Regions from separate parts of the Arthrobacter sp. 4R501 genome, predicted to be linked through region 2. Evidence: predicted binding sites of a transcription regulator. Region 2 holds the regulator's gene; the other holds the start of a gene.
The links. Region 2 encodes HrcA, which represses chaperone genes, less so after heat shock. Its sites were predicted from a motif close to TTNGCACTCGNNNNNNNCGAGTGCNAA; they were not measured.
Positions count from the first base shown of each region.

Region 1: CXR02_RS13955 (FmdB family zinc ribbon protein) is a predicted target of HrcA. The motif match lies at 2,042-2,068, and genes of this name have one in related genera.

Region 1 covers NZ_PJIW01000013.1:19,188-23,382, forward strand. Annotated here, with positions in the region: gene CXR02_RS13940 (GNAT family N-acetyltransferase) at 1-359, opposite strand, end outside; gene galU (UTP--glucose-1-phosphate uridylyltransferase GalU) at 365-1,270, opposite strand; gene CXR02_RS13950 (5-formyltetrahydrofolate cyclo-ligase) at 1,378-1,998, shown strand; gene CXR02_RS13955 (FmdB family zinc ribbon protein) at 2,129-2,389, shown strand; gene cpaB (Flp pilus assembly protein CpaB) at 2,489-3,235, shown strand; gene CXR02_RS13965 (AAA family ATPase) at 3,255-4,195, opposite strand, start outside.
Region 2 covers NZ_PJIW01000003.1:39,103-43,297, forward strand. Annotated here, with positions in the region: gene CXR02_RS03185 (16S rRNA (uracil(1498)-N(3))-methyltransferase) at 1-750, opposite strand, end outside; gene dnaJ (molecular chaperone DnaJ) at 753-1,880, opposite strand; gene hrcA (heat-inducible transcriptional repressor HrcA) at 1,958-2,971, opposite strand; gene CXR02_RS03200 (DUF3097 domain-containing protein) at 3,119-3,967, shown strand; gene CXR02_RS03205 (DUF4870 domain-containing protein) at 4,096-4,195, shown strand, end outside.

The sequences.
Region 1 (4,195 bases), on a different contig from region 2:
TGACCCGCACGCGCCTGGTCAACCCAGTACCCCAGCGTGGCCATCATGGCCGACCCCCACACAATCGAGGACACAGTCAGCTGGCCAACAATGACCGGGGCAGCAAACCTGGGTGTGCGCTCAGTGATCAGGAACGGCAGGGCCGTCCCCTGGGCGGCCTGGATTTTCAAGGACCGCACCATCTGCCGGTAGTCAGGCAGTGCACCGCCTGGTGCCGGGTTGGATGCTTCCCAGGGCGCCAGCCACTCGCTGTTGCGCCCACGGACCTCGGTCCATTCCTTCTTGTCCCGGTACCGAATGGGGCGCAGGATCAGGTCGCCGCATTCGAGTGTCACGGGCCAGATGGATCCGGGGCGCACGGCAGTTATTTAGCGAGGCCGGCCGCGAAGCCTGGCAGCCACTCCCGCAGTCCGGGGCCAAGGTCGTCGCTGTCGATGGCGAGCTGGACGCAGGCCTTGAGGTAGCTGAGCTTGTCACCGGTGTCGTAGCGGCGGCCGCGGAAGACCACGCCGTAAACTCCGTAGCCATCACCATCGCCGGCTGCCAGCTCCTGCAGGGCATCGGTCAGCTGGATTTCCCCGCCCCGGCCCGGGCCGGTGTGCTCGAGCACGTCAAAAACTGCCGGGTGGAGCACGTAGCGGCCGATGACTGCCAGGTTTGAGGGCGCCTCATCCACGCTGGGCTTTTCGACGAGCTTGTTGATCCTGACGTAGCCTTCACCGTCGATCTCCTGCACATCGGCGCAACCGTAGGCACTGATCTGGGAGGGTTCCACCTCGATGAGGGCCACCACGGATCCGCCGGTCTTGGACTGGACTTCGATCATGGTGCTGAGGAGTTCGTCCCGGGCATCGATCAGGTCATCGCCGAGGAGGACGGCAAACGGTTCGTTGCCGACGTGCTGCTTTGCACGCAGTACCGCGTGGCCCAGGCCGTTGGGGTCACCCTGGCGGACGTAGTGGATGTCACCGAGGTTGCTGGCTGCCTGGATGGACTCAAGTTTGGCCAGGTCGCCCTTGGCTTCCAGCGTGTCCTCCAACGAAGGAACCCTGTCGAAGTGGTCCTCCAGGGCACGCTTGTTGCGTCCCGTGATCATCAGGATGTCGTTAAGGCCAACGTTGACAGCCTCTTCAACCACGTACTGGATGGCAGGCTTGTCCACCACCGGGAGCATTTCCTTGGGCATGGCTTTTGTGGCCGGCAGGAACCTGGTGCCGAGGCCGGCAGCTGGAATAACGGCCTTGCGTACTGTCTGCTGAGTGGTAGTCACTGGACTAATCTAACGGAGGGGCTGACCATTCAGTAATTGGTGGTGGCTCCTGAGCCAGCGCAGCGCAGACGCTGCAACGGCCACCCGAACGGCAACGAAGGAGCGGCATGCCCCAAGGCAGCAGTGAAGCCAAGGCGGACATCCGCGCACAGCATCGTGCGCGCCGCGCCGCGACGGACCCCACGCAACGCGACGCGGCAGGCGCCGCCCTGGCGGTCCACGGCGTTGCTTGGGCTGAACAGCTCACCGGTGGGACGCCGTCGACCTTTTGCGCCTATCTGGGCGTGGCCCCGGAGCCGCCCACGCTGCCCCTGATCATCGAACTCCACCGGCATGGCCACAGGGTCCTGCTCCCTGTCTGCGAGCCCGGCCGCCGGCTGAGCTGGACCTACTGGACTCCCGGCGTCGAGTTTGTCCGCAGCCGCTACGCCCCCGTGCTGGAACCGGCTGGACCGCGCCATGGCCTCGGCATCATGGCCTCCGTTGCTGCACTCTTCGTCCCCGCTACGGCCGTGGACAAGGACGGCAACCGCATAGGCCAGGGCGGCGGCTACTACGACGTCCTGCTGGGCTCCCTCGCCGGAGACGGCCTTGAGATCCCGTTTGCGGCCATCGTCTTCGATTCCGAACTGCTCCCGGCCGGAAGCATTCCCGCCGAAGACTTTGACCGGAGGGTTCCGGCCGCGCTCACGCCCTCAGGTTTGATCCGGCTGCCGGACCCGGCCTGACGGACCCGGCCTGACGGAAGGCTGCTTTCCGGGGGTGATAGAATTGGCACTCAGGCCCTGCGACTGCTAATGGACGGTTTCCGCTCAGCGCAGCACAGGACCTCTCGTTTGCCCCCGAGGAGGATCACCAGTGCCCACTTATGCTTACGCCTGCAAGGATTGCGGCCACGCCTTCGACGTTTTCCAGTCGTTTACCGACAGCACCCTGACTTCATGCCCGGAGTGCCAGGGCGCCTTGCGCAAGAAGTTCAACAGCGTGGGCGTGGTCTTCAAGGGCTCCGGTTTCTACCGGACCGACTCCCGGGATGCCAAGGGAAGCACCGTTTCGGCTGCCCCCTCCGCCCCCGCGGCCGCACCGGCACCTGCCACGGTTGCCGCTGCCGCCAGCTGACCTCACGCCAAAAAAGACGTACGACGTCGGCAGCACGGTTTTCCACATAGCCACCTTGGCTTCTGTCGGGCTCGGTTGCCGGAACGTAGCGTGGTTCCCATGCCCGCTACCCTCTTTCGTTCCAGCCGTGGATCCGCCCCGCCGGGGCGCCCGGCCCGCCGTCCGCTCCCGTCAGCACGACCCCGGGGCGCGGGTGGCCACAGGCTGTTGTCCTGGCTGGGCCGGAACCGGCGCCTCGTAATAGCGCTCCTGCTCTGCCTTGCTGCCGGGATCGCGGTCCATCAGCTCACTCCCCCGCCCGCCGATACGGTCTCGGTGTTGGCGGCGGCACGGGATCTCCCCGCAGGCACGGCCTTGACAGCCACGGACCTGACGGCCACGAAAATCCCGCCGGGGATGCTCACTGCCGGGTCCATGTCCGACACCGGTGACGCCGCGGGTAAGCAACTGGCAGCCCCATTGCGGAAGGGCCAACTGGTGACAGACTCCCTGCTGCTGGGTCCCGGCCTCCTGACCGGAACGCCACCGGGCTCCGCAGCCGTGCCCTTGAGGATGGCCGATCCCTCCTCCATCCAGCTCGTGTCGCCCGGGCAACTGGTCAACGTGGTGCTGACCGGGGCGAACGGCTACGACCAGCAGTCCCCCTCGGAGGTGCTCGCTTCATCCGTTCCCGTCCTGTGGACGTCAGGACAAGGAGGCAAGACGGGTCAGTGGTTGGGCACCGGCGAGACCGACGGGCTGATCGTCGTGGCAGCAGCCCCGGAGCAGGCTGCCCGGCTGGCGGGAGCCTCCACTCAGGGCAAGCTGTTTTTCGTACTGGTGGGACCCGAGGGCGGGGCCGGGTGACGCCGCTGCAGCCTGGAGGTCAGCCCCAGTGCGGCGGCTTGTTTTCCTTCAGCCATGCGTCGTGATCGTTGTCGGGGCCATCGCCCCAGCGCTTTGGGTCATCCTCCGCAGCCTTGTTGGGCAGGATGCCAGCTGTCCCAGGCAGCTGGCGCTCCGGCACAGCCGCGTTCCCGTTTCGTGCGTCGTCCGCCTGGTCGTTACCGTGTGTATCTGCCTGGTCGGCGTTCCGTGGGGTCACAACAACCGCCTCCTCACTGGCCAGGCGTCCGGCCTGGTCGTCGTTCCTGTCGTTTCCTTCGCTAGCAAGCGCGAGCGGGTCCATGTCCTCGTCAAAGAATCCGCCCGAAGCCGCGCCCCGTCCGGGCGGCAGAACATTCTCAAGGCCCAGGTAACCCGCGATCCGGTCCGCGCAGGCGGACGGGTCCGTGAAGACTTCGATGGTCCACAGCGGCATGTACCGCCAGCCCATCCGCTCCAGCAGCTGCGGACGGAGCCGGCTCCGCTCACGGACACTCATGATGCGGTATTGCTCCGTGCCATCCGATTCGATGGCCACCGGCCGCGGAATCTCGGCGTCGTCCTGCCCCATGGTGCTGAGCGGGTCTGCTGCGGCCACCACGTCAATCACGCCGTCGTACTGGTGCCAGACGCGGGCACCGCGGGCACGCAGCCGGTCACCAAGATCGGCGACGAGGGGATCGGCCCCAAGCGCCTGCTCACTGGCGGCGGCACGCGAGGCCGGAGTTCCGAGATCGGTCTTTCCCGCAATCTCACGGTTCAGGAGCTCGTAGAAGTCCACCGCGCCGTAGGACAGCCGCGTGTGATCGAGGTCTTCGGGCTGGAAACACGTCAGGACGTGGAGTGAACGCCGTGCACGTGTCATCGCCAAAGCGAATTTTTCCCGCCCGCCCTCAGCGGATAGGGGTCCGAAATTGTGCAGCGCCCGGCCGTGCGGAGTGC
Region 2 (4,195 bases):
ATCACTCGCCAGAACAACCGCTGCCGGTCCGGCCGTGGATGACCTCAGGACGTGGTGTCCCAAGAGCGCCGTCACGGCGCCGGCGTCGCAAAGCCGGGTGACTTCGCGGGGACTGATTCCGCCCTCCGGACCAACGATGAGCAGAATTTCCAGGGGTCCGGCGTCAGCCTGGGTGCCCTGCCATGATTCCAGGACAGACCGGAGCGGCCGGACCGCGTCTTCGTGCAGGATTACGGCCAGATCCGCTGCCGCCACGGCCGCCGCAAGGCCTGGCGTTTCGACGGCGGCGCGCACCTCGGGGATCCAGGCGCGGCGTGCCTGCTTGGCGGCGGCAATGACCACGGACTGCCATTTTGCGTGGGCCTTGGCCGCGCGCTCACCCTTCCAGCGGACAATTGATCGCTCGGACTGCCAGGGAACTACGGCATCAATCCCGAGTTCGGTTGCCGTTTCCACGGCCAGTTCATCGCGGTCCCCCTTGGCCAGGGCCTGCACCAGCACAAGCCGGATGTCGGGCCGGTCCTCCACAACGAGGGCGGAGCATTCCACGGTGAGCTCCGCGGGCGACGCCGAGACAACAGTTCCCGTCAGCCGCCTTCCGGCGCCATCGGCAATGTCCACCGCCTCTCCGGGAGATAGCCGTTTTACGGTCACGGCGTGGCGTGCCTCCGGCCCTTGAAGGACAAAACGGGCACCGGGCACCAGACCGTCCAGCGACCCGGCACCGCTGAAGAAAACGGGATTGCTCACCGCTACAGGTTACCGAACCGGTCCCGCAGCTTGGCAAAGACGCCGCCGCTGGCAGCCAGTTTGCCTTCCGTGAACTGCTCGCCCCGCAGCTTCGCCAGCTGCCGCAAGAGATCCTCCTGCGCGGCATCCAGCTTGGCCGGCGTCTCCACCTGCAGATGGACCATCAGATCCCCGCGGCCGTAGCCGCGCAGGTGCGTCACGCCGAGTCCACGGAGCGTGATGATCTCCCCTGACTGCGTCCCTGCCTTGACGTCGATTTCCTGCAGCCCGTCAAAGGTTTCCAGTGACAGCTCGGTGCCTAGGGCGGCGGCAGTCATCGGGATGTGCAGCGTTGCGTGCAGGTCGTCACCGTCGCGTGCGTACGTGGCGTCGTTGTTGACCCGGAGTTCCACGTACAGGTCCCCGGACGGTCCGCCGGCCGGGCCTGCTTCGCCCTGCCCGGAGAGCTGGATCCGGGTGCCAGTGGCAACACCGGCCGGCACCTTGATGGTGAGCGACCGCCGGCTGCGGATGCGGCCCTGGCCGCTGCATTCGTTGCAGGGGTCCTTGATGACCGTCCCGAAGCCTTCGCAACTGCCACACGGGGCCGCCGTCATGACCTGGCCCAGGATGGAGCGAACCGCGCGCTGGACCTGGCCGCTGCCGCCGCAGATATCGCAGCGCACAGGGTGGCTGCCGTCGCGGCAGCATGACCCGTTGCAGGTGGGGCAGGTGACGGCTGTGTCCACTTCGAGTTTCCGGTTGACGCCGAACACGGCATCGCGGAGTTCGATCCGTACACTGATCAGCGCGTCCTGGCCGCGGCGGACCCGGGAAGCGGGGCCGGAGGTGCCGCCGGCCCCGAAGAACGTGTCGAAGATGTCCTGGAACGCGAAGCCCTGGCCGGAGTATCCACCGCCGCCGAACCCGTTGTCGGTGCCGTTCTCATTGCCGGTGGTGTCATAGATCCGGCGCTTTTGCGGGTCCGAAAGTACCTCGTAGGCATGGGTCACGGCCTTGAAGCGGTCCGATGCATCGTCCCCGGGGTTTACGTCCGGGTGGAGAGTGCGGGCCAGCTTGCGGTAGGCCTTCTTGATCTCTTCCCCGGTGGCTTCCGGCGAGACTCCGAGGACGTCGTAGTGGCTGCTCAAAGTTCGTATCTCTTCCTTGTTGTACTGACGGCAGGCGGGCTGCCGGCACTGCTCTTCGTGCCTGGACCGTGATGCTGTTACGGACCCAGAATTCTTGAAAGGTAACGGGCTACTGCCCTGACGGCGGCCATGGTGGTGGGGTAGTCCATCCGGGTGGGGCCGAGCACACCGATCTTGGCAGTGCTGTCTGGTCCGTAGCCCGTGGCCACCACGGAGGCTTCCGCTAGTCCGTCGTACGGGTTTTCACGCCCGATGCTGACTGCCACGCCCCTCGGATCCTGCGCCATGTCGCTCAGGAGGCGCAGCAGGACAACCTGCTCCTCGAGCGCTTCCAGGACCGGTCCGATACTGAGCGGAAAATCCACATTGGAGCGGGCGAGGTTCGCCGTTCCGGCCATGACCATGCGTTCCTCACGGCTGCTGTGGGCGAGCGTTTCCAGCCCGTGGGCCAGGGCCTGGGCCGCCGCGCGCTGGCCCGGGCTGACGGACGAAACGACTCCGGGCAGCGAGGGGGTCAGCCGGCTCAGCGAGATGCCCGCGAGTGATCCGAGGAAGTGTGTCCGCAGCGCGGCGATGGCGTCGTCGCCGAGGTCCTGGCCGATGTCGATCACGCGCTGTTCGACCTTGCCGGTGGTGGCGATGAGGACCACCAGGACCTGCCGGGGCGCGAGCAGGACGAATTCGATGTGGCGGATGGTGGCGCGGCTCAGATGCGGATACTGCACCACGGCGACCTGGTTGGTCAGCTGCGACAGCATCCTGACGGTCCTGTCCAGGACGTCGTCCAGATCGTCGGCGCCCTCCAGCAGCGACTGGATGGCACGCCGTTCCGCGTGGGAAAGTGGCTTCACCGCTGAAATCTGGTCCACAAACAGCCGATAGCCTTTGTCTGTGGGGATCCGTCCCGCGCTGGTGTGCGGGGCCGTGATCAGACCGTCGTCTTCCAAGGCCGCCATGTCGTTGCGGATGGTGGCACTGGACACGCCGAGGTGGTGGCGTTCCACGAGCGCTTTTGAACCTACTGGCTCGCGGGAGTGCACATAGTCCTCCACGATGGCGCGCAGTACTTCGAGTTTGCGCGGCTCGCTCATACTCCACCTCCATCCGTGGTCACTGCAGGGTTAGCACTCGACATGCCTAAGTGCTAACAGTCTAATATGAGTCACCCCGTTGTTAGCATTGGTACCGCTCCGGGCGAAATTCCGGGCCAGGATCTAGCGGCAAGGCGGAATCAATCCATGCAGTACCAGAACTGGGGTCCGCAGGAGATCACCGCGCCCGTGAGAAGCGAACTCCCTGAGGTCCCCGTGGAACGTGGCATGGTTCTCGAAGACGCCCAGTCAGGCTGGGTGGGAGCGGTGACCCGGGTGGAGAAGTCCGGTGGCATGCATGTAGTGGCCCTCGAAGACCGGCGCGGCAAGTCCCGGTCCTTCCGGCTGGGCTTCGGATTCCTCCTGGAGGGGCAGCCCATCCGGCTCGTTCCCCCGGCGCCCAGGCAGGCCGCCCCCGTGGCCGCCGGCCGGACGGCGTCCGGCTCGGTCCGCGTGGCCGGCCAGCGTGCCCAGGTCGCCAAAGCCAGCAGGATCTGGGTGGAGGGAAAACACGATGCCGAACTCGTGGAAAAAGTCTGGGGTGACGATCTCCGCGTAGAGGGCATCGTCGTCGAGCCTTTGCATGGCATTGATGACCTGGCGGGGGCGGTAGCCGCATTCGGCCCCGGGCCGGGGCGGCGGCTGGGGGTCCTGGTGGACCACCTGGTGCCGGACTCGAAGGAGTGGCGCATTGCGGCTGCCGTGATGGCCTCCCCCGGCGCGGTGGGGAATGTCCTGATCGTCGGGCACCCTTACGTTGACGTGTGGCAGGCAATCCGGCCCGCTGTACTGGGCATCGAACAATGGCCGGTGGTGCCGCGCGGGCAGGACTGGAAGACCGGAATCCTGGCAGCGTTCGGCTGGCCGCACTCCACCAAGGAAGACATCGGGCTTGGCTGGCAAAAGCTACTGGGCGCTGTCCGCAGTTACGCGGACCTGGAAGCATCATTCCTCGGGAGAGTGGAGGAAGTCATCGACTTCCTGACGGTGCCCTGACACCGGATCCGGCTCCTGGCGGCAGCATTTGGTGGCTGAACCAGTATTCTTGGTACTGCGGAGGCTGCAGTTGCATCAGTCCGGCATTCTCCAACCCAGCACCATTGCACTTTCGAAGGAAGAAAACCGTGGCACAAAACGCACGCGAGCACCGGGACGACCACGGCGGCCAGGGCCGTTCCGAGTACCAGGGCGTTCCGGCTAATGCGCTGCCCCTGACGGCCAGCG